2 regions of the Collinsella sp. OM06-18AC genome follow, and region 1 is predicted to be linked to the other one. Evidence: riboswitches for the same ligand, from Rfam matches in the RefSeq annotation. Region 1 holds a riboswitch; the other holds the start of a gene.
What was found. A riboswitch is a leader RNA that binds a small molecule or an ion and turns the genes downstream of it on or off. The one in region 1 is predicted to bind thiamine pyrophosphate.
Positions count from the first base shown of each region.

Region 2: another riboswitch for thiamine pyrophosphate. It lies ahead of thiM (hydroxyethylthiazole kinase); the one in region 1 lies ahead of thiC (phosphomethylpyrimidine synthase ThiC).

Region 1 covers NZ_QSTX01000006.1:32,355-44,536, reverse strand. Annotated here, with positions in the region: gene DXB86_RS05220 (aminopeptidase) at 1-1,304, shown strand, start outside; gene DXB86_RS05215 (YaaA family protein) at 1,408-2,217, shown strand; gene DXB86_RS05210 (hypothetical protein) at 2,258-2,773, opposite strand; TPP riboswitch at 2,837-2,952, shown strand; gene thiC (phosphomethylpyrimidine synthase ThiC) at 2,945-4,279, shown strand; gene thiD (bifunctional hydroxymethylpyrimidine kinase/phosphomethylpyrimidine kinase) at 4,460-5,290, shown strand; gene DXB86_RS05195 (pentapeptide repeat-containing protein) at 5,436-6,047, opposite strand; gene DXB86_RS05190 (SGNH/GDSL hydrolase family protein) at 6,127-6,786, opposite strand; gene DXB86_RS05185 (TIGR02452 family protein) at 6,865-7,998, opposite strand; gene DXB86_RS05180 (Bax inhibitor-1 family protein) at 8,139-8,834, opposite strand; gene DXB86_RS05175 (hypothetical protein) at 8,914-9,252, opposite strand; gene DXB86_RS05170 (inorganic phosphate transporter) at 9,503-10,552, shown strand; gene DXB86_RS05165 (DUF47 domain-containing protein) at 10,620-11,243, shown strand; gene DXB86_RS05160 (nitroreductase family protein) at 11,530-12,060, shown strand.
Region 2 covers NZ_QSTX01000007.1:18,895-31,076, forward strand. Annotated here, with positions in the region: gene DXB86_RS05645 (hypothetical protein) at 1-1,722, shown strand, start outside; gene DXB86_RS05650 (alpha/beta hydrolase) at 1,930-2,595, shown strand; gene DXB86_RS05655 (uracil-xanthine permease family protein) at 2,657-3,991, opposite strand; gene DXB86_RS05660 (5-methyltetrahydropteroyltriglutamate--homocysteine S-methyltransferase) at 4,114-5,247, opposite strand; gene DXB86_RS05665 (LysR family transcriptional regulator) at 5,403-6,299, opposite strand; gene DXB86_RS05670 (HAD-IIB family hydrolase) at 6,310-7,218, opposite strand; TPP riboswitch at 7,382-7,492, shown strand; gene thiM (hydroxyethylthiazole kinase) at 7,544-8,383, shown strand; gene DXB86_RS05680 (thiamine-binding protein) at 8,387-8,728, shown strand; gene DXB86_RS05685 (thiamine phosphate synthase) at 8,725-9,420, shown strand; gene DXB86_RS05690 (patatin family protein) at 9,644-10,513, opposite strand; gene DXB86_RS05695 (EAL domain-containing protein) at 10,833-12,182, shown strand, end outside.

The DNA of each region.
Region 1 (12,182 bases):
ATAAGACCGAGCGTCTGTGCGTCAAGACCGGTATCAAGATGGCCGAGGAGGCGGGCTACGTCAACCTGGAGACCGTGATCGCCGAGGGCCGCGCGCTCAAGGCCGGCGACAAGGTGTACGCCGCCAACCACGGCAAAGACCTCATGCTCGTCAACCTGGGTACCGCCCCGCTCGAGCAGGGCTTTAACATCCTGGGTGCCCACGTGGACTCGCCGCGCCTGGACCTCAAGCAGAATCCCGCCTTCGAGGCCGGCGACATGGCCTACCTCGACACGCACTACTACGGCGGCGTCAAGAGCTACCACTGGGTAGCCTCCCCGCTCGCGCTTGTGGGCGTCATCTGCAAAAAGGACGGCACCACCGTCGACATCAACATCGGCGACAAGGCGGACGACCCGGTCTTTACCATCTCCGACCTGCTGATCCACCTCTCGAGCGAGCAGATGTCCAAGCCCGCCAAGGACGCCGTCGACGCCGAGATCCTCGACGTGATCGTGGGCGGCCGCCCCGTCAAGTTTGACGAGGACGACAAGGACGCCCCCAAGGAGCCCGTCAAACAGATGTTCCTGGACATCCTCAAGGAACAGTACGACGTCGAGGAGGAGGACTTCCTCTCTGCCGAGATCGAGGTCGTGCCCGCCGGCCCCGCCCGCGACATGGGTCTCGACCGCTCCATGATCTTGGGCTATGGCCACGACGACCGCGTCTGCGCTTACCCCTCCATGCTCGCCCAGATCAACGTGGCAGACGTCGAGCGTACGAGTATCACGCTCATCGTCGACAAGGAGGAGATCGGCTCCGTGGGCGCCACCGGCATGACGAGCCGTTTCTTCGAGAACACCGTCGCCGAGATCATGACGCTCGCCGGCGAGAGCAGCCCGCTGGCCCTGCGCCGCGCACTCGCCCGCAGCCGCATGCTCTCCTCTGACGTGTCCGCCGGCTTTGACCCGGGCTACGCCGGCAAGTTCGAGACCAAGAACGCCGCCTTTATGGGTCGCGGCCTGTGCTTTAACAAATACACGGGCAGCCGTGGCAAGGGCGGCTCCAACGACGCCGACGCCGAGTATGTGGCCCTCATCCGCGACATCATGGACGAGGCAGGCGTGGACTTCCAGACCTGCGAGCTCGGCCGCGTCAACGCGGGTGGCGGCGGCACCATCGCCTACATCATGGCCGAGTATGGCATGAACGTCATCGACTCCGGCGTTGCCGTCCTGTCCATGCACGCCCTGTGGGAGGTCGCCAACAAGGCCGATATCTACGAGGCCTATCGCGGCTACAAGGCCTTCATCGAGCGCGCCTAACCGACCCTTCATCCGTTGCGGTGAAATACGGACTAAACTGGCCCATAAACGGCCCAAACGGGCCGTATTTCACCGCAACTTTCTTTTTTGCAAAGGAGAGTCCATGCCGCAGGTCATCATTTCGCCCGCCAAGCAGATGCGCGCGGCCCAAGATGCTTTTGAAGTCCTGGGCATTCCACCTTTTGCGCACGAGACGGCTCGCCTCCACCGCGCACTGCTAGATATCGAGCGGAATGAAGGCAGCGGAGGTCTGCAGGCGCTCTGGAACGTGAGTGACAAACTGCTGGGGCCTTGCCTCAACACCCTGCATGAGTTTGGGCCCATCCTGAAAAACGGCGATCTCGACAATCCCGCACTCGCCCGTCACCTCTCCCCTGCCGTCATGTCCTATCACGGCATTCAATACCAGAGCATGGCGCCCGAGGTGATGGATTCCGCGCAGCTCGCATGGCTGCAAGACCATCTGTGGATCCTCTCGGGCCTTTACGGATGCGTACGCCCCTTTCATGCCGTTGAACCGTATCGGCTGGAGATGGGCGCGAAGCTTGCCGTCGACGATGCCCGAGACCTCTATGCGTTTTGGGGCGACAAGCTCGCACGGGCCATCGCTCCGGCGGGCTCCAACGCTACGATCGTCAACCTCGCGAGTGCGGAATACGCCAAAGCCGTTCTGCCCCGCCTCACCACCGACGCCACGGTCGTCACGTGCCTCTTTGGCGAAGGCATCCGCAACGGCAAGCCCATCCAGCGCTCGACCGCCAGCAAAAAGGCACGTGGTTCCATGGTGCGCTGGATGGCAGAAAACAAGCTCGAGGATGTAAGCGGGCTCACCGCGTTTGATGTTGGTTATCGTCACTTTCCCGAGCTTTCAAATAAGAACACTTTGGTCTTCCTGAACGAACAGACCTTGTAGGACCACCGCTACTTTTGAATGTGCTGCCTAGGCACGGCGTCTATTCCGCCAAGCCGTCGGCTTTGGCAACTTCGTTTGTCGAGCCATCTTGGTAGGTAATCTTAACGTGCTCTACCTCGGACACCGCAACACCCGATGGGGGCTCCAAGCGCCATTCAGTCAGCGCGATATCCATCGTCGTGGGCACATCCCCTTGATCTTTGAGCTCGACCGACAGCGTCTTAAGCGACGCATCGAAGGTCACGCGCTCGATCTCTTCACCAGGAATGGAACCGCCGCTCAGCTGCAGCTGGACAAATCCATCGCGCGGATACCAATAGTCGCCCGGCGCGGCAACGGTATTGCCACCCGCGACCTTCACCGTCATTATCGGTAGGCTATCATCAGCCTCGAACTCCCATGCAGCGCCGCCGCGACCACCAAACGTCCAGATACAAACGGCAATCACCAGCACGGCAAGCACCGCAAAACCAATCGCGACAAGGCCATGGTGCGCACGGCTTTCCTCGGCCGATACATCCCATTGCGTCTCTCGATATAGATGCTTGTCTTCCATGTTCGCCTCCCCACAGGCACGCTCGTTAGGCCAATCGTACCCATTCGAGCTATACTTGAGCCCATTACATAAACGGGGAGCTTGCAGGACAAGACGGCAGGCTGAGACTGGGCGCGCCCGCCCTGACCCGCAAACCTGATATGGGTAATGCCAACGAAGGGAGCCGTGCCAATGAGCACACAGACCGAGCCCAAGCTCGTCACGCAAATCGACTTCGCCCGCGCCGGGCAGATCACGCCGCAGATGAAGGAAGTCGCCGAGCGCGAGCATCGCGACCCCGAGTACATCCGCGAGCGCGTGGCCGACGGCCGCATCGCCATTCCCGCCAACATCGTGCATATCAAAAAGGGCATGCGCGCCTTTGGTGTCGGCGAGGGCCTGTCCACCAAGGTCAACGTCAACCTGGGCATCTCGGGCGACAAGGCCGATGCCGCCGAGGAATGGAAGAAGGTCAAGATCGCCGAGGACTTTGGCGCCGACGCCATCATGGACCTTTCCAACTCGGGCAAAACGCGCCAGTTCCGCCAGCAGCTCATCGACGAGACGCCGCTCATGGTGGGCACCGTCCCCATGTACGACGCCATCGGCTACATGGAAAAGCCGCTGGTCAAGCTGACCAAGGACGACCTGTTCGAGGTCGTGCGCGCGCACGCCGAGGATGGCGTGGACTTTATGACCATCCACTGCGGCATCAACAAGTCGGTCACCAAGACCTTTAAGGAGACCGGCCGCCTGATGAACATCGTCAGTCGCGGCGGCTCGCTGCTGTTTGGCTGGATGGAGGTCACCGGCAACGAAAACCCCTTCTACGAGTACTTTGACGAGCTGCTCGAGATTTGCCACGAGTACGACGTGACGATTTCGCTCGGCGACTCCTGCCGCCCGGGCTGCCTCTACGACTCCAACGATGCCACCGAGACCGCTGAGATGATCGAGCTGGGCAAGCTGTGCAAGCGCGCTTGGGCCGCCGGCGTCCAGGTCATGGTCGAGGGCCCGGGTCACATGGCGCTCGACGAGATCTCCGCCAACATGAAGCTGCAGAAGCGCCTGTGCCACAACGCCCCGTTCTATGTGCTGGGGCCGCTGGTGACCGATATCGGCGTGGGCTACGACCACATCACCGCCGCCATCGGTGGCGCCATCTCCGCCAGTTCCGGCGCCGACTTCCTGTGCTACGTGACACCGGCAGAGCACCTATGCCTGCCTAACGCCCAGGACGTGCTTGATGGCCTCATGGCCACCAAGATTGCCGCACACGCCGCCGACATCGCCAAGAAGGTACCGCACGCCCGTGACATGGACGACAAGATGGGCCAGGCACGCCGCAAACTCGACTGGGACGCCATGTGGAAGTGCGCCCTCGACCCGGTCACCGGCAAGAAGCGCTACGAGGAATCCCCCGCCGCCACCGAGGGCACCTGCACCATGTGCGGCAAGATGTGCGCCGTCCGCACTGTCAACAAGGTGTTCGAGGGTACGACGATCGATCTCGGCATGGAGGACTAACGCGTCGCCACAATCGCTTTTGGCAGCACTGAGGCGTTCGTCAATTGTTGACATGTGAACATTTGTTTTTATTTGCGTTAAGATTGCACCGCCCGCCCGGGATCGGCATACAGCCGGCCCGGGCATCTTTATAATGCGGATTGAAGACCCATTTGAATCCGACCGAACAAGGGAGCGAACATGGATCGCAGCAAGGTACCTGCCGTCCTGTCCATCGCAGGATCCGATTCCAGCGGCGGCGCCGGCATTCAGGCCGATATCAAGACTATCACGGCGCACCGTCTGTATGCCGAGACGGCCATCACGGCCATCACCGCACAGAACACCCTGGGCGTCACCGCCGTGCAGGACATCTCCCCCGATATTGTCGCGGCGCAGATCGATGCCGTCTTTGACGATATCCGCCCCAACGCCGTCAAAATCGGCATGGTCTCCTCTGCCGAGATTATCGAGGTTATCGCCGAGCGCTTGAGCGCCTGGGATGCGCAGAATATCGTCGTCGACCCCGTCATGGTAGCCACCTCGGGCGCACGGCTGATTGCCGAAGATGCCGCCGAGGCGCTCACCCGCCGCCTGTTCCCACTAGCAACCGTCATCACGCCCAACATTCCCGAGGCCATGGCGCTGCTCGACTACGAGGTCGATTCCGAGCGCACGCAGCAAAACGCCGCCATGCTCCTCACCCGCCGCTTTGGTTGCGCATCCCTCGTTAAGGGTGGGCATCTTGTCAACGAGGCCAACGATGTGCTAGCCGAGCCCGCACCGCTCGATGACGAGGGCAACCACCTGGGCGATCCGCTCACCACGTGGTTCCGCCACAAGCGCATCGAGACCGGCAACACGCATGGTACCGGCTGCACGCTCTCGTCCGCTATCGCCTGCGCGCTGGCACAGGGCATGGATCTCGCCGACGCCGTCAATGCCGGCAAGGCCTACCTAACGGGCGCTCTCGCCGCCGGCTTTGACATGGGCAAAGGCTCCGGCCCTGTCAACCACATGTGGCAGTACTAAATAGCCAGTAACCTGCCAAAAAGAGACAGGCTACCTTGCACCAAAAACCGTCGCAACATTCGATGAAAATCGTGCAAACGCGAAAAATCATTAAATGTTGCGACGGTTTGATTTTAGATAGCGGTCGAGCAAAGGACCAGAGCGCCTATTCGTCGGCGAGTTGAATTCCCAACAAACCCGAGAGTGCCAGCGCCTGCTCGGCATTGACCATCAAGCCACGCAACTCATGGTAATCGCCCGAAACAACGGGCGCCGCGAATGTACAACGCGATACATCCACGCCGGAAAGCGACGTCTTAAACACATCCATACGCGTCAGGTCACAGCCATCCAGGCGTATCTGACCCAGCTTGGTACCCTGAAACGCGGCCTCGGTCAAACGCGTGTCATGCGCAGCCATGGGGCCAATGCGTCCCTCCGAAAGGTTCGCATAGCTCAAATCGCACGATGTAAACGACACGCTCGACAGACGCGCCCTGAGCAAGTTGAGCCCCGGCGCCGAGCAGTCAACGAAGTCGCAGCGGTTGAGCCAGCAGCCTTCCATGTTGCAGCGGATAAAGCGGCAACCGCGAAACACCACGTCGCGAAACGTCGAGCCGCTCCAGTCAACGCTATCGAACTCGCAAGATCGGAACACGACGCCATCGAAGGTCGCGCCGTTCGCCACGTCGCAGGCAAGATCCAAATCCTCAAAAGCGGTATTGGAGACGAGCTCATCGCCCTCGGCAAAGAGGTCGATGAGCTCGTCCATGCCCATATGGCAGCCAATCCGTTCGTTTACCCGGGCAAAACCACCACAAAGGTGCCTGCCCCCTTTGCGGCGGCTTGGGGTCGCGCTACTCACCGAGCATCTCTTGGAGCTTGGCTGCCACGGCATGTCCCAAGCTCTCGTGGCTTTCGGGCATCATATGCAGATAGTCGATATCGCCCGGCTCGGCAAACTCGGCGGCATTCAAAAAGTCGCAGCCAAACTGCTCGGCCACGTGCGCATAGTACTCGCCAAAATGTTCAGATGCCTCGACGGAACGCTCGTCAAAATCGGTCATATATACATCGGCGATCTGCGGCTTGATCTTGATAGGAGCCATCAGCAGGATGCGCGGGCAAGGCGCAGCGTCGGTCCACGGAAACGCGCGGACGGCGCGAATCAGCGCCATGGCGCCACGGGCGATATCGGAAGCTGTCACGTTAAAGACCGTCTTACAGTCGTTGGTGCCCAGCATGATCACAATGGCGTCCAGCGGCTTATGAGCCTCGAGCAGCATCGGAAGCGCGCGAATGCCGTTGAGGTTAGTGTCCAGATGGCACATGTCGTCGCGTACCGTCGTGCGGCCGTTGAGGCCTTCTTCAATTACATGCCAGCCCTCGCCTAAGTCACGTTGGACCACGCCACACCAGCGCACATCCTGCGCATAGCGCACCGCGGTACCGTCGCGCATGCCCGCCGGATCGTAACCATAGGTGTTGCTGTCACCAAAGCACAGAACGTTTTTCATCGTAAGCTCCCCACTCAATATAAAGCCGACAGGAGCAGCCTCTCCCGTCGGCTCGGTATATCGCATCACGAGCACCGTTTACAGGTACTTGCGCCAGTCGTCGTCATCCTCGTCATCCTCGGCAGCGGTCTGAGCCTGCTCGGCGGCACGGGCGGCTGCGGCGCGGGCGGCAACCTGAGCATAGGACTCCTCGTTTCGCTCGGGGAAGTTTGCCAGCACGTGCTCGAATTTGGCGAAGTCCTCGTCCCAGCGCGTAGAGGGCACGGCAAAGAAGACCTGCTTGACCTTGAAGTCGCCCGATGCGAGCTCCTTGCGGAAGAGCTCGGCCACGGCCTCGGCATCAAAGCCGTTGTTGTCGCAGCCCCATGCGCCCAGCACGAGCTTCTCGCGACCCAACTCGTCGCAGATGGCGAGCACAAAGCGAATGCGGTCGCGCAGGGCATCCAGCAGAGCATCGTCGCTCACGCGATACTCCTGGCGGGCGCGCTTAACGTTGGGCGCGGCGGCCACGATCACGTCGGCGTATGCATGCACGTGGTTGCGGTCGAAGCGCACCGCAGGCACCACTAGGGCACGGTTACGATAGAGCTCGCAGTTGATGTTGCGGCGACGGTTCTCGCCGTACCACTTACGCTGCCTATCGAGAACGTTGTACAGATACGAATCGGCGCACAGCGTGGCCTCCTGGCCCAGATAACCCTGAATATATCCACCGCCCGGATTGGTAAACGAGGCAAAGGCGAGCACGGCCATGTCGCAGAACTGCGCATAGCCGCGACCGTTATCGAGGATTGCCTGCGTGGCGGAGGCATCAAGCACAGTGACCTCGGGCAGGACCGGAGCGGGCTCCTCAGCAGGCGCGGACTCAGCTTCGGCGATTTCCTCGGCAGGCTCCTCGACGGGCTCGGGCGCCGCCTCGGTCTCGGGCGCCGCCTCGACCTCGGCAGTCTCCGCGTTCTCGACGTCCTCGGCGACCTGCTCTTCGGGGGCCACAGCACTCTGAACCTTGGCCTTCATCGCCGCGACAAAGCCGGCAGGCATACCGTCAAACTCGCGAACACCGGCAAGCGAACGCTCGATATCCTTGGCGCACGCTTCGGACACAGTTGCCACGTGACGCTCGGCGGCCTTGGCACGGGCCTCGCGCTTGGGATTGGGCTGACCCGCTCGGTTGGACCTGCGGTTACGGTTCCTGTTGTCGACGTCTGCCATACGTGGCCACCTTTCCTGTCGCTGCCGCTATCGGCTTTTCCCATCCATGATACCCCGCCGCGCACAAAAAAGACGGCCCCGAAGGACCGCCTTTCGCATCGTTTTACCGTGTCCGGCAGGAAGCATCGCAATGCCGCGCTTTAATCGCGACGGCCGAGGATGTTCAGAATGCGCAGGAACACGTTGATGATGTCCACGAACAGGTTGGATGCCATGAGCACGGCGTTGGGCAGCGTGGGCGGCACCGTCGTTGCCACATAGGTGTCGTAGCCGATGAAGCCGGCGAACACCACGATCACGATCAGGTCGGTGATGGACTGCGAAACGCCCATGAACATCAGCACGATCTCGACCAGAATCGTGGCAAGCAGGATGCCAAAACCAATGCCATACACACGCTGGAAGAACTTGGGGAAGGTCACGCCCAGCGCACCAAAGACAAAGGTGATGGCGGCCGTGGCGATAAAGGCGGTGTTAATGGTAGGCAGGTCGTAGTTGGCAAGACCAAACGACGCCGTCAGGCCAAAGGTGCTCGCAAAGACCACGTAGCCCACGAGTGACAGGCCCACGGACTGTTTGCTGGCAGCAGCCGACATCATGACCATGCCGACGATGGTTAAAATAAACGAGCCAAAGACCAGCGGTAGGGCGGCGCCGCTCATCATCATGCGCGCAAACGACATGGTGCTCGTAAAGTAGGCGCCGGCACCCATGGCGCAAAAGCCCAAAAAGATGAGAGCAGACATGACAAGGTTGTACGCGCGCGGCGACATCTCCTTGGCGCGGCTTGCGCCGGTCTCGACGGGGCCGTTCTGATAGCCCTGGATATCGTTCATACTTCGTCCTTTCAAAAAGCGCCACGACAGCGCCGTAGGTGACAAGATCCCTGCCATTGTACCCGAATGCCGTGCGCTCTTACCTGCGGCGCTCGCCCTCAAGCGTGCGGTCAAACGCCCATACCCACCAACGCATCACATGCGTCTGCGAGCCATCCGCCCGCTCACGCGTTTGGTCCTCCAGATACAACTCGGTCGCATGTCCGCCAAAACGTACCTTATAGGTTGCCGTACGAATGCCGTGAACCGTCAGGCCAAACCCGGTGGTCGAGATAATTTCGTCGATCGTAAAGCAACGGCCGTCGACCCAGCAGACGGTGACCGGCACGACTTGTCCGCCCGCAAGGATGCGGGTCACGACGTCCACATACTGCTTGTGCACGCGCCGAGTTTTGCCGTCTGTCTGTCGATATTCCATGCCTCCTATTATCGAACGCATGTTTGCATATTGTAAAGCGAACAGACTGTGGTTTTGGGGTGTTGGGGCGCGCGCACGTGTCCTCATGGTGTGTTAGCAAAAAGAACACCCGCGGTCAACAGGGATAATATTCAATTTTAGTGCCAAAAAATTCACTGCTCCCATCAGAACTCGGTAAAGAAACCCGCAGGAGGTGATACGATTTATCATGTTTCTGTAACGTGCCTGCAAACTTCGAGAAAGCCCATATATGGACGTAACGTTCTCAACCTTCCTCGGCCAACTTGTGTCGAACCCAGTCCTTGCCGTCACCGTGATCCTCGCGCTCGGCGCCATCTTCGTCAATGGATGGACCGACGCACCCAACGCCATCGCGACCTGCGTCACTACGCGTTGCATGCCCGCCCGCGCCGCCATTCTCATGAGTGCCGCATTCAACTTCCTCGGCGTGCTCATCATGACGCACTTTAACGCGAGCGTCGCCAACACCATCTCCCATATTGTCGACTTTGGCGGAAACAGTACCATGGCGCTCGCCTGCCTGTGCGCGGCGCTGTTCTCCATCGTCGTCTACGGCGCCACAGCGTCGCGTTTTGGCATCCCCACCTCGCAAAGCCACAGCCTTATCGCCGGCCTGACCGGTGCCGCCATCGCCCTCGGCGGTGCGAGCAGCGTCAACGTCCACGAGTGGATGAAGGTCATCTACGGCCTGGCGCTCTCCATCGGCCTGGGCTTTGTCATGGGCTGGGTCCTGTGCAAGCTCGTCTCGATTCTTTTCGCCGCCGCCAACAGGCGACGTGCCAATGTCTTCTTTAAATACGCTCAGATCGCAAGCGCTGCGGCCATGAGCTTTATGCACGGCGCGCAGGATGGACAGAAGTTCATCGGCGTGCTCTTTTTAGGCGTGGCCTTTGCCAGCGGCCAGACGAGCGTCGGCGATGCCGGCATCCCCATCTGGATTATGCTGCTGTGCTCGGCCACCATGGGCATCGGCACCAGCGTGGGCGGCGAGCGCATCATCAAGTCCGTTGGCCAGAGCATGGTCAAGCTCGAAAAGTACCAGGGCTTCTCCGCCGACCTGGCGGGCGCCGCAAACCTGCTGCTTGCCACGCTCACCGGCATCCCCGTGTCCTCCACTCACATCAAGACCTGCGCCATCATGGGCGTCGGCGCCGTCAAGCGCCTTTCGGCCATCAACTTCGGCGTCGTCAAGGACATGATGTTCACCTGGTTCTTCACCTTCCCCGCCTGTGGACTCATCAGCTTTGTCATGGCCAAGCTGTTCATGATGTTCATCTAGTCAAACCGAACGTCCATCCGGACCGTAACACCTCGCCCACCCGTCTTCGCCTCGAAAGGACCCACTCATGGCAAAGAAACCCGATTCGTTCTACTTTGACAACTACGTCGCCTGCGCCGACCTCGCCGTCCAGGCCGCCGAGCTGCTTACCAAGATTTTCGAGAACTTCGATCCCGCAAAGATTCACGATATGCTCGACAAGATGCATGCGATCGAGCATGCGGCCGACAAGAAGCACCATGAGCTTGAGGACGCCCTGCTCACGGCCTTTATCACCCCGCTTGAGCGCGAGGACCTGGATCTGATGAGCTGCTCGCTCGACACCGTGCTCGACCGTATCGAGGGCGTCGTGCAGCGCGTCTACTTCACCAACATCCAGAGCATCCATCCCGACGCCATCGTCATCGCCCACAAGGTGACCGACGCCTGCCGCGCCATGAAGGACCTTATGGTCGAGCTGCCTAACTACCGCAAGTCCAAAACGCTGCGCGAGCTCGTCATCCAGATCAACACCATCGAGTCCGAGGCCGACGAGCTCTATATCAACGCCATGCGTAACCTGCACGTTAACGGCAAGGACCCGCTCGAGGTCATCGCTTGGCGTGACGTGTACGCCTTCCTGGAGTACTGCGCCGACTGCTGCGAGAATGTGGCCGATGTCGTGGATTCGATTGTCATGAAGAACAGTTAATTGGGGGCACATGTCCCACCGGTCGCGGGCCCGGCCACTAATAACCTTTTTCACTCCGGCTGCAAGCAGAGTCGTTCAAAAGGTTATTAGTGGCCGGGCCCGCTCCCTTATGCACCACCATTGGGAACTTTGGCTGATAGATTTAGCGCGACGGGGGTTTGGCTGAAGGGACCTTTGGTATCCGTTCGGACACTTTGGCCCTTGATGAGCGTTTGGCTGATTGCTGCTTTGGGTACTCTTTGGGTTACTTTTGGTTTGTTTGATTTTTAATTTTAGGAGGGCTTGTATGTCTTATTTGGATCTGGCTCGTGGTCGGTATTCTTGTCGTTCTTTTGAGGACCGTTCTGTTGAGCAGGCTGTGGTGGATGCCATTGTTGAGGCTGGGCGTATTGCTCCTTCTGCTTGTAATAATCATCCAGCCCGTGTGATGGTGCTGGATACGCCTGAGCTGTTGGAGAAGGCTGCTGCTTGTCAGCCTCGGTTTGCTCGTGATGGGTCTATCTTTGGAGCTCCGCTTGTCTTCCTTATTTGCAGCGTTACCGATGATGCTTGGGTGCGCCCGTATGACCAGATGAATTCCAGTGAAATCGATACGTCCATCGTGTGCGACCAGATGATGATGGAGGCCACCGAGCAGGGCCTGGGAACGTGCTGGGTATGCCATTTTAAGCCTGAGGTGGCACAGGAGCAGTTCAATCTGCCCAAGGGCGTCTATCCCTATCACATGCTCGTCTGTGGCTATCCCGCCGACCACATCGCCGATCCCGAGCATCGCGAGGCCCGCACTATTCCCCTCTCCAACTTCCTCCTCAAGTAGTTTTTAGACATACCTTAAAATCTACCTTTTACCACGCGCCCTTCGCCGAGTTCTGTCCTATCGCATGCAGAGCTCGGCGTTTTGTTTCCCAACCCGTATACAGCCACAAAAAAGGAGCCCGC
Region 2 (12,182 bases), on a different contig from region 1:
GACACTACCGCCGGAACCCATGTTGCCGAACCCGACGTTCGCCGTCGCATAAGACTCGCGCACGGCAGCTGGCGCCGCGTGACGCGCCGCATCGTCGTGGGAGCCGTATGCGCGCTCACGGTGAGCTCGCTGCTCATGCCGAGCGTCTCGCTCGCAGCGGAATGGGTCAAGGTCGGCGGCAACAAGTACAACACCGCGGCGAGCGACGAAGCCGGTACCTGGTCGTGGGACGGCGCCGACGACTTGAAGCTCAACAACTATAACGGCGGCGAGATCCAGGCCGCAGGCAAGCTCAACGTGAATTACTCAGGAACCAACATCGTCACTGCCGAATGGATCGAAAGCATCAACGTTTCTCATGGCACTAACGAGAATGCCGAGCTCAATATCCAAGGCGACGCGGGCAGCACGCTCAGCGTGACATCTACTGAGGACGCTATCCTCTCCACGGGTAATATCAACATCGACGGAGCCGGATCCGTCAACGCCACGAGCACTGGGTTTGATGCCATCAATGCCGGGGGTGATCTCGCTATCAAAGGTTCGGGCAACGTCAACGCCACGGGTGCATCGGATGGCATCAGGGCAAACGGCAATATCACGATTGACGACAGCGGAGCCGTCACCGCCAGGGCTACCGAGGACAAGGGTATTGGAACCGACAAGAACCTCACCATCAAGGGTGGCGGGACGGTCGAGGCAAGCTCAGCTGATGGTGAGGCCCTTTGGAGCGGCGGCAATATCAACATCTCGGACGGCAGCCAGGTCAAGGCAAGCTCCGAGAAAGACGCTGCCGTCGAGGCCAAGGGCAGCCTCGCGGCCACAAACGCCTCCCTCAACGTAAACGGTGTTGAATATGGCGTCTATGCCCACAAGGGCATCACCCTCGATCATGCAAACGTGACGGTCCGTGCAGGTAAAGGCAGATACGGTGGCGCCATCGCCCTCTTCACCTACCAGGACGACATCGTCGTCAAGAACGGCTCCACCGTGGACGCGTCTGCGGAAGGCGAGGTTTCGGCTGCATTCTCCACCAGAAACGATCGACCCAACGAGAAGGGTGGCCACATCTACATCAGCGACTCCGTTGTCAAGGCCATAGCCCGCTATGTCGAGAACGGCGACGGCCCCATCCCCTACAGCGAAAACCAAGATGGCGAGACGAGGCGCGAACCCCAAGGCGAGAACATCGGCATCATCGCCCAGACCAGCGAGGGCGTCACACCCGCAGTCATCTCGATCACCCGCAGCAAGGTAACGGCCGAAGGATATACAGCGGCAATCTTTGCCCGTGCCATGAGCGCTGACGGCAAGACAATCGGCACCATCAAGATTGAGAACGCCGCCATCCAGACGCCCGAAGGCGGCAAGGTCATTGACTATCACAAGCTCCGTGACGGCATCTACGAGGCAGGCCAAGCCATCGGCACGGGCGACGCCACGGTCGACTCCCTCTATATCAAAGCAGTCGCCAAAAGCACGACCATCGCACCTCCCGAGGTAGCCAAGCCGGAAGACCCCAAGCCCGACGAGACCAAGCAAAACCCCAAGCCTGAGGGCTCAAAGCCGACCAAGGCCGTTGCGGCTTCAACCACGAAAGCCAAGACTACCGGCGTGCTCGCGGCAACCGGCGACACCTCGGGTGCGGCCATCGTGGCAACCGTCCTTGCGGGAACAGCCGCTATCGCCGCAGGCACCATGGCGAGCCGTAAGCGCTCTTAGACGCCTCTGCGCACATGGCAGCTCCCGCGAAGGCCCCGAGCCCCAGCACCGTTTAACAACGCCACCGCCGAGCTCCCCTCCGGCGGTGGCGTTTTCCATATGTGTCCGCAGGGTATGCACGAGATTGTCTTTGGTCTAGCCCAACCTGCATGAGCCGGCGTGCGACAATGGGGGCCGTCGATATCACAACGCCGAGAGAAGCCCGTCATGGAAGCGCATCAAAAGCAGATAACCGTTCATGCACAGCATGCCGAAAGCGCACCAGTCATCTATCTTCCCGTGGTCATGGGCGACGGCACGGAGGTTTATGAACGCTGCCGAGAGCTCGACTGTCCGCCATTCGCCCTCGTCACCATTGGCGGGCTCGATTGGAATCGCGAGCTGAGCCCCTGGGCATGCGACGGGACCGTACGCGATGCCGAGCCTTTCGGCGGCCAAGCTGCCGATTTTCTTGATGAGCTGCTGAATCAGATAATCCCCCAGGTCGAGTCGTCGCTTCCTCAGCCGCCCACCTGGCGCGGCATTGCCGGTTACTCGCTCGCGGGCCTCTTCGCACTCTGGTCCCTCTGGCAAACCGACGCCTTTGACCGCGCCGCGAGCGCATCGGGGTCGCTATGGTTTCCCGACTTTGTCGACCGTGCCAGCACGGCCCCTTTTGCCGGCAGCCCGCAAGCCGTCTATCTGTCGCTCGGCAAAAAAGAGACCAAGACGCCCAACCGCATGATGCGGCATGTGCTCGACGACACGCGCGCAATGGAAAAGCTGCTCGGCGAACGTGGTATTCCCACGACGCTGGAGCTCAACCCCGGCAATCACTTTTCCCAGACCGACTTGCGCATGGCCCGCGGCATCCACTGGATACTGACGCATTAAAAATGGTGCCCACGCGCATATACGCATGGGCACCATATCTTGTTTTAGCTGAACACAGCTGCTACTCAGCAGCCTCCTCAAGCTCGGAGACATCAAACTCAAAGTCGTTACCCGGCAGGATGGCGTTGAGCACAATGCCCACCAGCGAGCCCACGGCAAGACCGGAAAGCGAAATCGTCACGCCGCCCAATTCCAGCACGATGGCGCCGGCGGTGCTGTACGCAATGCCGAGCGAAAGCACGAGCACCAGGGCGGCCACCAGCACGTTGCGGTTATTTTGGAAATCGACCTGGTTCTCGATGAGGTTGCGAACGCCCACGGCGCTGATCATGCCATAGAGCACGAGCGACACACCGCCGATTACACACGCCGGCATGGCCGCAATGACAGCCGCGAACTTGGGGCAGAACGAGAGCACAATGGCACAACATGCGGCAATGCGAATCACGCGCGGGTCAAACACACGCGTTAGGGCAAGCACACCGGTGTTCTCGCCATAGGTGGTGTTAGCCGGAGCGCCAAAGAGCGATGCGAGAATGGTCGCCAGGCCGTCGCCAAGCAGCGTGCGATGCAGGCCAGGATCGGCGATGTAGTTACGCTCGCAGGTGGAGCCGATAGCCGAGATATCACCGACATGCTCGATCATGGTCGCAAATGCCAGCGGCATAATGGTGATGATGGCCGTCATGGCAAGACCGCTATCGAACTGCGGCCCAAAGAGTGCAAACACGGTGTTGTCCCACACGATGGGCAGACCGACCCACGGAGCGGCGGCAACGCCCGAGAAATCAACCTCGCCGAGCGCAGTCGCAACGGCATAGCTCACCACAACGCCCAGCAGAATCGGCACGATCTTGACCATGCCACGGCCCCAGATGTTGCAGATGACGATCACCGCCACAGCGACAACGGCAACAAGCCAATTGGTCTGGCAGTTGGCGATGGCAGAGCTTGCCAAGATCAGGCCGATGGAAATGACGATGGGGCCAGTCACTACCGGCGGGAAGAAGCGCATAACGCGCTTGGCACCAAACGCGCGAAACAGGGCCGCCAGCACCGGATAGAGCAGGCCGGCACAGGCTACACCTAGGCAGGCGTAGGGCAAAAGCTCGGCCTCGCCGTTGGGCGCGATGGCGGCATAGCCCGCGATAAAGGCAAACGAAGATCCCAAAAACGCTGGCACCTTGCCGCGCGATAGGAAGTGGAAGAGCAGCGTGCCCAGGCCGGCAAACAAAAGGGTCGCCGACACCGAGAGACCGGTGAGCACGGGTACGAGCACCGTGGCACCGAACATCGCGAATAGATGCTGCAGACCGAGTAGGAACATGCGCGGGCGACCGAGCGACGACGCATCGTAGATGGCATCGGCGACGGCGGGCGTCGAGGATTGGGACATGGATGTCCTTTCATAATGGAAGGGCGCCCGGGCATATCGGATTACCTGCCCGAACGATACGATCCGAACCATTGTACGCGATGCATGCCGCTCCGACCACGACGCCCCTGCGAACGGCAGCACTACTTCCAGATGCGCTCGGCGATGCGTTTGACCAGGGCGATCTTTGCCCACTGCTCGTCCTCGGTCAGCTTGTTGCCAATCTCGCAGCTGGCAAAGCCGCACTGGGGAGACAGATACAGGTTCTCGAGCGGCACGTACTTTGCGGCTTCGCGGATGCGCTCAACGATAACGTCCTCGTCCTCGAGCTCTGCGGCCTTGGTGGTCACCAAGCCCAGCACGACCTTCTTGCCCGGGGCAACGTAGCTGAGCGGCTCAAAACCGCCGGCGCGCGGCGTATCGAACTCCAGGTAGAATGCGTCGACATCCTCATGTGCAAACAGGTACGGCGCGATGGGGTCATAGCCGCCCTCGAAAGCATAGGTAGAGTGGTAGTTGCCGCGGCACACGTGCGTGTTAATGACGAGGTCGTCGGGCTTGCCCTCGATGGCGGCGTTGTTGAGCGCCACGCCCAGCTCGCTCACCTTTTGCAGGTCAACCGGGCTCATGCCAGTCTTGGACACAAAGTCGGTATCGCAATAGATGCCCCAGGTGCAGTCATCAAACTGGATGTTGCGGCAACCCGCTGCGTACAGGTCGGCGATCACCGTGCGATAAGCGGCTGCAATTGCGTCGGCAAGTTCCTCATCGGTCTTATAGACAGCGCGCAGGCTCTCCTGCTGGCCATCGCAGCGGTCGAGCGTAACCTCCGAGAACGTCTGGATCGGCGCCGGAATGGTCTGGCGTGCAACGTGGCCATCCCCCTCGAGCGCCTTGACAAACTTAAAGTGCTCGACGAAGGGGTGGTTCTCGCCGCTGATGGGGCCGGTCACCACGGCGGTGTCAGCCGTGGTCTCCTCGTCGTGGAACATATAGCCCGTACGCGAGGTGCGGCGTTCAATGCCGTTGAGCCCCCACATAAAGTCGAGGTGCCAGTAACTGCGACGAAACTCGCCATCGGTAATCACCTGCAGGCCAGCGGCCTTTTGCTTGTCCACCAGGTCGCGAATAGCCTCATCCTCGACGGCCTTAAGCCCCTCGGCATCAAGCGCGCCTGCCGCATAGGCAGCGCGGGCATCCTTTACGGCCTGCGGACGAAGAAAGCTGCCGACGATATCAGCGCGAAACGGCGCGTTCGGTTGAATTGAAGTGCTCATAGATATCTCCCTTTGCATTGGTTGCTTTACTGGGACAGAGTATGAGCGCTCATATAGCCATCGTAAAATATACGTTTATAACAGTTTGATATAGATGCTTCCTATATCAGTTGGGACTGCCATGAAGAGATTTGACCTGTGCAGGACGCAGCAGTCTAGATATGCTGACGGATCGCGTCGATATAGGCTTGACCGTAGCGCGTAAGCGTCGTGTTCTTGCGCGTGATGATGCCGATCTCCATGTACTCATCCACATCGAGCGGAATCGAGATAATGCCGGGGCCGTTGAGCTCGTGGCTGATCACGCCCGAGCATACCGTGTAGCCGTTGAGGCCCATGGCCAAATTGAACAGCGTCGCACGGTCGCGCACGCGGATATTCTTGCGACGCTCAAACGTCGAGGTCAGCTCCTCGGAATAGTAAAACGAGTTGTAACTGCCCTGCTCGTAGGACAGGAACGGGTAGTCTTCCAAGTCCTCGAGCGTCACGCTGGAGCGGGCCGCCAGCGGATGGTCGGCACAGACGAAGACATGCGGCGTGGCGCAGAAAAGCCCCTCGAATACGAGCTCGTTGGCCGCCAGCATGCGCTCGATAACCTCGCGGTTATGCTCGGATAAGTACAGGATGCCCAGTTCGCTTTTCATATGCGCGACGTCCTCGATAATCTCGTGAGTCTGCTCCTCGCGCAGGGTGAAGTCGTAACGTGCGGCATCGAACTCGCGGATCACGTCAACAAACGCGTTAACGGCAAAGGAATAATGCTGGCAGCTCACACTAAAGTGCGGCACCTGCTCGGACTCGCCCTTGTACTTGCCTTCGAGCAGATCCGCCTGGTCGAGCACCTGGCGCGCGTAGCCTAAGAAGGTCTCGCCTTCCTCGGACACAATGACGCCCTTGTTGGTGCGCTCAAAGATGTGCACACCCATCTCGTTTTCGAGATCGCGAATCGACGCGGTAATCGAAGGCTGCGACACAAAGAGCCGGCGCGAGGCCTCGGTGATGCTGCCGCATTCGGCAACTTTGACGACATACCTGAGCTGCTGAAGCTTCATGGCTTTCTCCCTAGACGTTCGTGACGTCGAAACCCGTCGTGCTCATCTGACGCATAAACGACGGCATCTCCCCCGTCGCGGCGCAGGCGGCAATCTGATGCAGAGCCCCGGCAACCGCATCGTCTGCCGCAGCGCCGATATGCCAGCGCGCGGCAGCCGTGACGGCCTCGTTGGCATTGGCGACTGCAACGGAGTTGGGGACGGCACCGATCATGGGCAGGTCGTTATCGGAATCGCCAAATACGGCCACCTCGTCGGACGTCAGGTCCAAAGCGCGCGCCAGCTCCAGCGCAGCGCAACCCTTGTCCCAACCTGCTGGAAGAATGTCGAACAGGCGCACACGATTGTTGGGAAACACAAGCGAGAGTTCCGGCACCTCAGCGGCAACGCGCTCGCGTAGCTCCGCGAGCTCCTCACGCGAACGAGCACTCCAGATATTCGCCTTGAACACCGACGCGTCATCGACGACAGGACGGCACGGGGCCTCTTCGCCCTTGAGCCATGCGTTGCCGCCCGACTCCATGGCGCGGCGCACGCGCTCGGGGTCGCTCGTCACACAATAGGCATCGTTGCCCCAAAAGTCATCACCCAGGCCGTAGACCTTCAGATACGTATCGTCGGTCTCTTGCTCCAAGTAGTCAGCCAAGCGCATCAGGGCGGCGTTGTCGGTCGCATGCGAGGCTACCACCTCGCCGTCCACAAACATGACCTGGCCGTTGCAGAACGCGCCGGTCGAGAAGCACTCGGCGCGATTGCGGAACATCCAGCCCATCGCGGAGGGCTGGCGACCCGAAACCGGGCCAAAGTGCAGACCCGCCGCCTGCATGGCATGAATGCCCTCGATGGCGTAGTCGCTGGCGCCGTCATGCCCGGCTGGAATCAGCGTATCGTCCATATCGGTCAGCACAAGTTTAATCATAAGGCCCCCTCGGTCATTCTTAATCCCGTCTATTGTACCGACCTGCCAAAAAGAGACAGGTTTATATTGGCAGGTTTTATCTGGGAAAACGCAAAGCCCCAGTTGTTACCTGCCAAAATAAACCTGTCCCTTATTGGCAGGTGCGCTAGTATAGGGAACAACAGATTCGATGCGGGAGTGCCGGCGGTGCAAACCACAAGGCTGAGAGGGCATAGGGCCCAATCCTTTGAACCTGTCAGTTAATGCTGGCGTAGGGAGCATGCCGCCTTTTTAGGGGCGCTGTCTATGCACAGCGCCCCTTTTCTATGCCAAGGAGGCATGTGCAGTGATCGATTCGGAACAGCTTAAGCAAAATGTGGTCAAGGCCGTGGAGAAGATTCGCGCCACCAATCCCATGGCCGGCTCCATCACCAACACGGTGACGATTGACTTTGTCGCCAACGCGCAGCTCGCCGTGGGCGGTTCGGCCGCCATGGTCTATCTGCCCGACGAGGGCGAGGCGCTCGTTGCCGGCGGCGGCGCCATCTATCTGAACATGGGAACGCTCTTCCCCATCTACGAGCAGACGATTCCCCGCGCGGCCAAGGCGGCACACGACGCCGGCAAGCCCTGGGTGCTCGATCCGGTGGGCCTGGGCATCGGCAGCCTGCGCACCCAGCTGGTAGGCGAACTCAAGCAGTACAAGCCCGCCATCGTGCGCGGCAACGCCTCCGAGATCATTGCGCTCGCCGGCCTATGGGGACTTGAGGGCGAAGCGGCCGATCTGAGCCGCGTGCGCGGCGTCGACACCACCGATACGGTTGACGCCGCCCGCGATGCCGCCGCGGCGCTCGCCCGCTACACCGGCGGCGCCGTAGTGGTCTCGGGCGAAGTCGACCTGATTACCGACGGCACGACCGTGGCCAAGTCCCACGGCGGCAGCCCGCTCATGTCCAAGATCACCGGCTGCGGTTGCTCGCAGGGCGGCGTGTTGGCCGTGTACGCCTGCGCCACCGACCCGTTTACGGCGGCCATCTGCGGCACCGCCGTATACAACGTTGCCGGTACGCGTGCCGCCGCCGTTGCCGATGCCCCGGCAAGCTTTAAGGTCGCCTTTATCGACGAGCTCTACCGCGCAACCGCCCGGGACATTGCCGACAACCAACTCGAGCTCGAGGAGGCATAAGGCATGTCCGAGCCCGCAACCAATGCCGGCATGAACACCCTGGTCGCCGTGGCCATCGCCCCGTGCGGCACCGGTGACGAGCTATCCGCCGAGGTCGCCGAGGTCGTGCGCGTCATTCGCGAGAGTGGCCTTCCTAACCGCACCACCTCGATGTTCACCGAGATCGAGGGCGACTGGGACGAGGTCATGCAGGTCGTGCGCGACGCAACCTTTGTGTTGGCGAGCAAAGGTATCCGTACCGAAGTCGTGCTCAAAGCCGATATTCGCCCCGGTTTTACCGATACCATGACCGGCAAACTCGAGCGCATGGAAGCTCAGATCAAAAAGCAGGAGGAAGCACGATGAGCATCCGCGACAACCTTGATATCTCTGCCTATCTGGTACTCGGCCCCGAAAACACCCTCGGGCGACCCGTGGGCGATGTGGTGGCTCAGGCGCTCGACGCCGGCTTTACCTGCATCCAAGTGCGTTCCAAGGTGGCAAGCGCCCGCGAGATCATCGCACTGACGGGCGATGCCGCGCAGGCCATCGCCCAGGCCGGCAAAACCGGGCAGGTCGCGCTGCTGATCGACGACCGCCTTGACTGCGTACTTGCCGCACGCGAGCAGGGCATCGCCGTCGACGGCGTGCACGTGGGCCAGAGCGATATCCCCGTCGAGGTCTGCCGCAAGCTGCTGGGTCCCGATGCCATCGTGGGCCTTTCCGCCCGCTGCGAGGAGATGCTCGAGTACGTCAAGACCGCCGACATGAGCCTGGTCGATTACCTGGGCGTAGGCCCGCTCCACGAGACCGAAACCAAGCGCGACTGCGGACGTGCGGCCGACGGCTCCATCATCACCAAGAGCTTTGAGGACCTGGCTGCCCTCCATGCAGCAAGCCCCGTGCCCATCGTGGTGGGCGGCGGCGTCAAAACGGCCGATCTGCCGCAGCTCAAGACTACCGGCGTCGACGGCTTCTTTGTGGTGAGCGCCGTCTGCAGTGCCGACGACCCCTACGCCGCAGCCAAGGAGCTCGTCGATACCTGGCAGCAGGCATAGACTCATGCCGAGCAGCTGCTCCGCAGCCCTATATCTTCAACAGCGGAAAGCGCATCCCAGTTTGGACGTCCATTCTGGGATGCGCTTTCCATATAGAGGGCCAGCGGAAAACGCATCCCATTCCAAGCGCAAATTTTGGGATGCGGTTTCCGCGACCGCCCCCTCGCGGAAACCGCATCCCAGTCTGAGCGCATATTCCGGGATGCGCTTTCCGTAGCAGCCCTTACCCCGCCAGATACGCTTCCAGCGCTGGCAGCGTCGCCTCCGCATCGCGACGGCCGATCTGATAGATGCGTTCGAGTTCCTCGGGCTCGCGGCACAGCGACGGCACCTTCACCGATTCGCTCGGCCGCACCACAAAGATCTCGCCAGCGGCCTCGCGACGCGCCAGGTCGTCGAGCGTGGCGTTATATACCTCGTGCCGGTGCTCAAGCGCCGCAACAAACTCCGGATAGTGACGATACACGCGACGCAGCATAGGCATCACGCTATTGGGCTGCTTTACAAAGCCCGCCGGCTGCGTCAGCACCACCACGTTGCGGTCATAGCCCTGCGCAAACAGCCATGCGCTGGGAATGGAATCGGCAACGCCGCCATCCAGGTACTTGTGCCCCTCAATGGCAACGGGTCGTGTTGCCACGGGAATCGCCGACGACGCCCGGATCCACTCGATATCATGCTCATCACCGTAAGGCAGGTCATGGTAGACGGCCCGCCCCGTCTTAAGATCGGTGCACACGCAGGTAAACCGCATGGGGCAGGCACGATAAGCCTCCAGGTCGATGGGATCGCGCTCGATGGGAACCTCGTGATAGGCAAACTCGGCATTGAACATGTCGCCGGTTCGCAGCCAGCTCGTCACGCTCGCATAGCGCTTGTCGGCGCAATAGGCCTTGTTGTAGCGAATGGCACGGCCGATCTGGCGCGATTTAAAGTTGTAGCCAAACGCCGCGCCCGCCGAGACGCCCACCATATGGTCGCAGGTCAAGCCGTGCTCCATCCATACGTCGAGCACGCCCGCCGTATACATACCGCGGTAGCCGCCTCCCTCGAGCGCGAGCCCCACCGTGCGCGTCGTATCTGGCTGTGCCATGCGACCATCTCCGTTCCTGCGTTTTAAAACGAAACAAGTATACCCGTCAACATATATCGCCTCAGTCGCATTTTCATCGAACATCGTCGCGTTACCGTTTGGCGAATAATGGCCGCCCGCAACATGGGCACCCCTACATAATTCCATACACTTGTTTATACTACTCAGTAGTTATCAGCAACGAACGTCAGCCGACAAATAAACCCAACGACGCAGCAAGGCGGGGGCTTGGAAACACGCGAGGCGTTGAGCAACAACGCGTGTGCACAACGAGCTCGCCCGACGCAATCCGCCCCGACCCCAGAAAGCCGCCTACAGCATGGATACCCCCAGCAATTACACTGAAACGCTCGAAAAGACCGTCCGCGACCTTCTCAAGCGTCAGGAGGATCTGGTCAGGACCGCCTTTACCGACCAGCTTACCGGGCTTGGCAACCGCGGCGGCTTTGCCCGTTCCCTCGAGGAGCTCTGGGAGCAGGACACCCCCGTTACCATGGCGTACATCGATATCGACAATCTCAAGCACTGCAACGACGTCTTTGGCCATGACGAGGGCAACCGCTATATTTTGCAGGTAAGCCTCTATCTCAAGCTGTATATGGAGGTGGACGAAGCGGCGTTTCGTCTGGGAGGCGACGAGTTTGCCATCCTGTCTACGATTGCAACCGAGGACGACCTCGCCGAACGTCTGGAACGCTGCCGAACGGTCCTGCTCAAAAACAACGATGCCGAGATGCCTCACTCGTTTAGCTACGGAGTGGCACACGCCGACCCCGCCCTGGGCGAAGCCCCCAATCGCTTGACGAACGATGCCGACCATCGCATGTACGACTACAAGCTACGTCATGCCGTGCACCTTGATCGACGCAATATCGCACAAGCCCACACCGACGACTTCGAAATAAGCGATCGAGTTTTCGACGCCCTTTCGATGCTCAACGAAGGCCGCTATTTCTTTATCGAGAACTTAGACAAACATCGAACCCTTTGGTCACAAGGCGCCTTGCGCGATCTTGGTCTTCCTTCGGAGCATATAGACAACTGTCACGATTATTGGAAAACGCGTGTCCATCCCGATGACCTTGAGGCCTATACCAACGACATCGACCAAATCTATGACGGCTCCAAACATCGTCACGTCATGCAGTACCGCGTGCGCAATGCCGCCGGCGATTACATCCTCGGCCGTGCTCGCGGGTTTCGTATCGACGGCGACGGAAATGTCCCCTCGCTCTATGTCGGCGAGCTCGTCAACCACTCGCTTGCCGAGACCGTCGACGCCGCCACGGGTCTCGGAACGCAGCGCACGCTGATCAACGCTATCGATGCCTGCCGTCGCGACCGTTGCGAGACGGGGCTTATAGCAGTGCGCGTTCGCGGCACGGCAAAGCTCAACGAGCTCTACGGGGCCGAGGCCGTCGACAACATGCTCGCCGAATACGCAGGCCGCATGCTGTCGATTACTCGCGGCAGGAGTCGCGTCTTCCGTTCACGCAACGCCCAGTTCGTCGTGCTTAGCAACAATTTGGATCACGAAGCATTCGAGCAACTGATCCAACATCTCAAAGAGGCCGTTTTCGCTCCCGTTCGAATCGCGGGCGACACTATTACCCCCGTCTGTCTTGTCGTTCCGGCCTTTTACGAGCACCTGACCAATCAAACGGCCGCC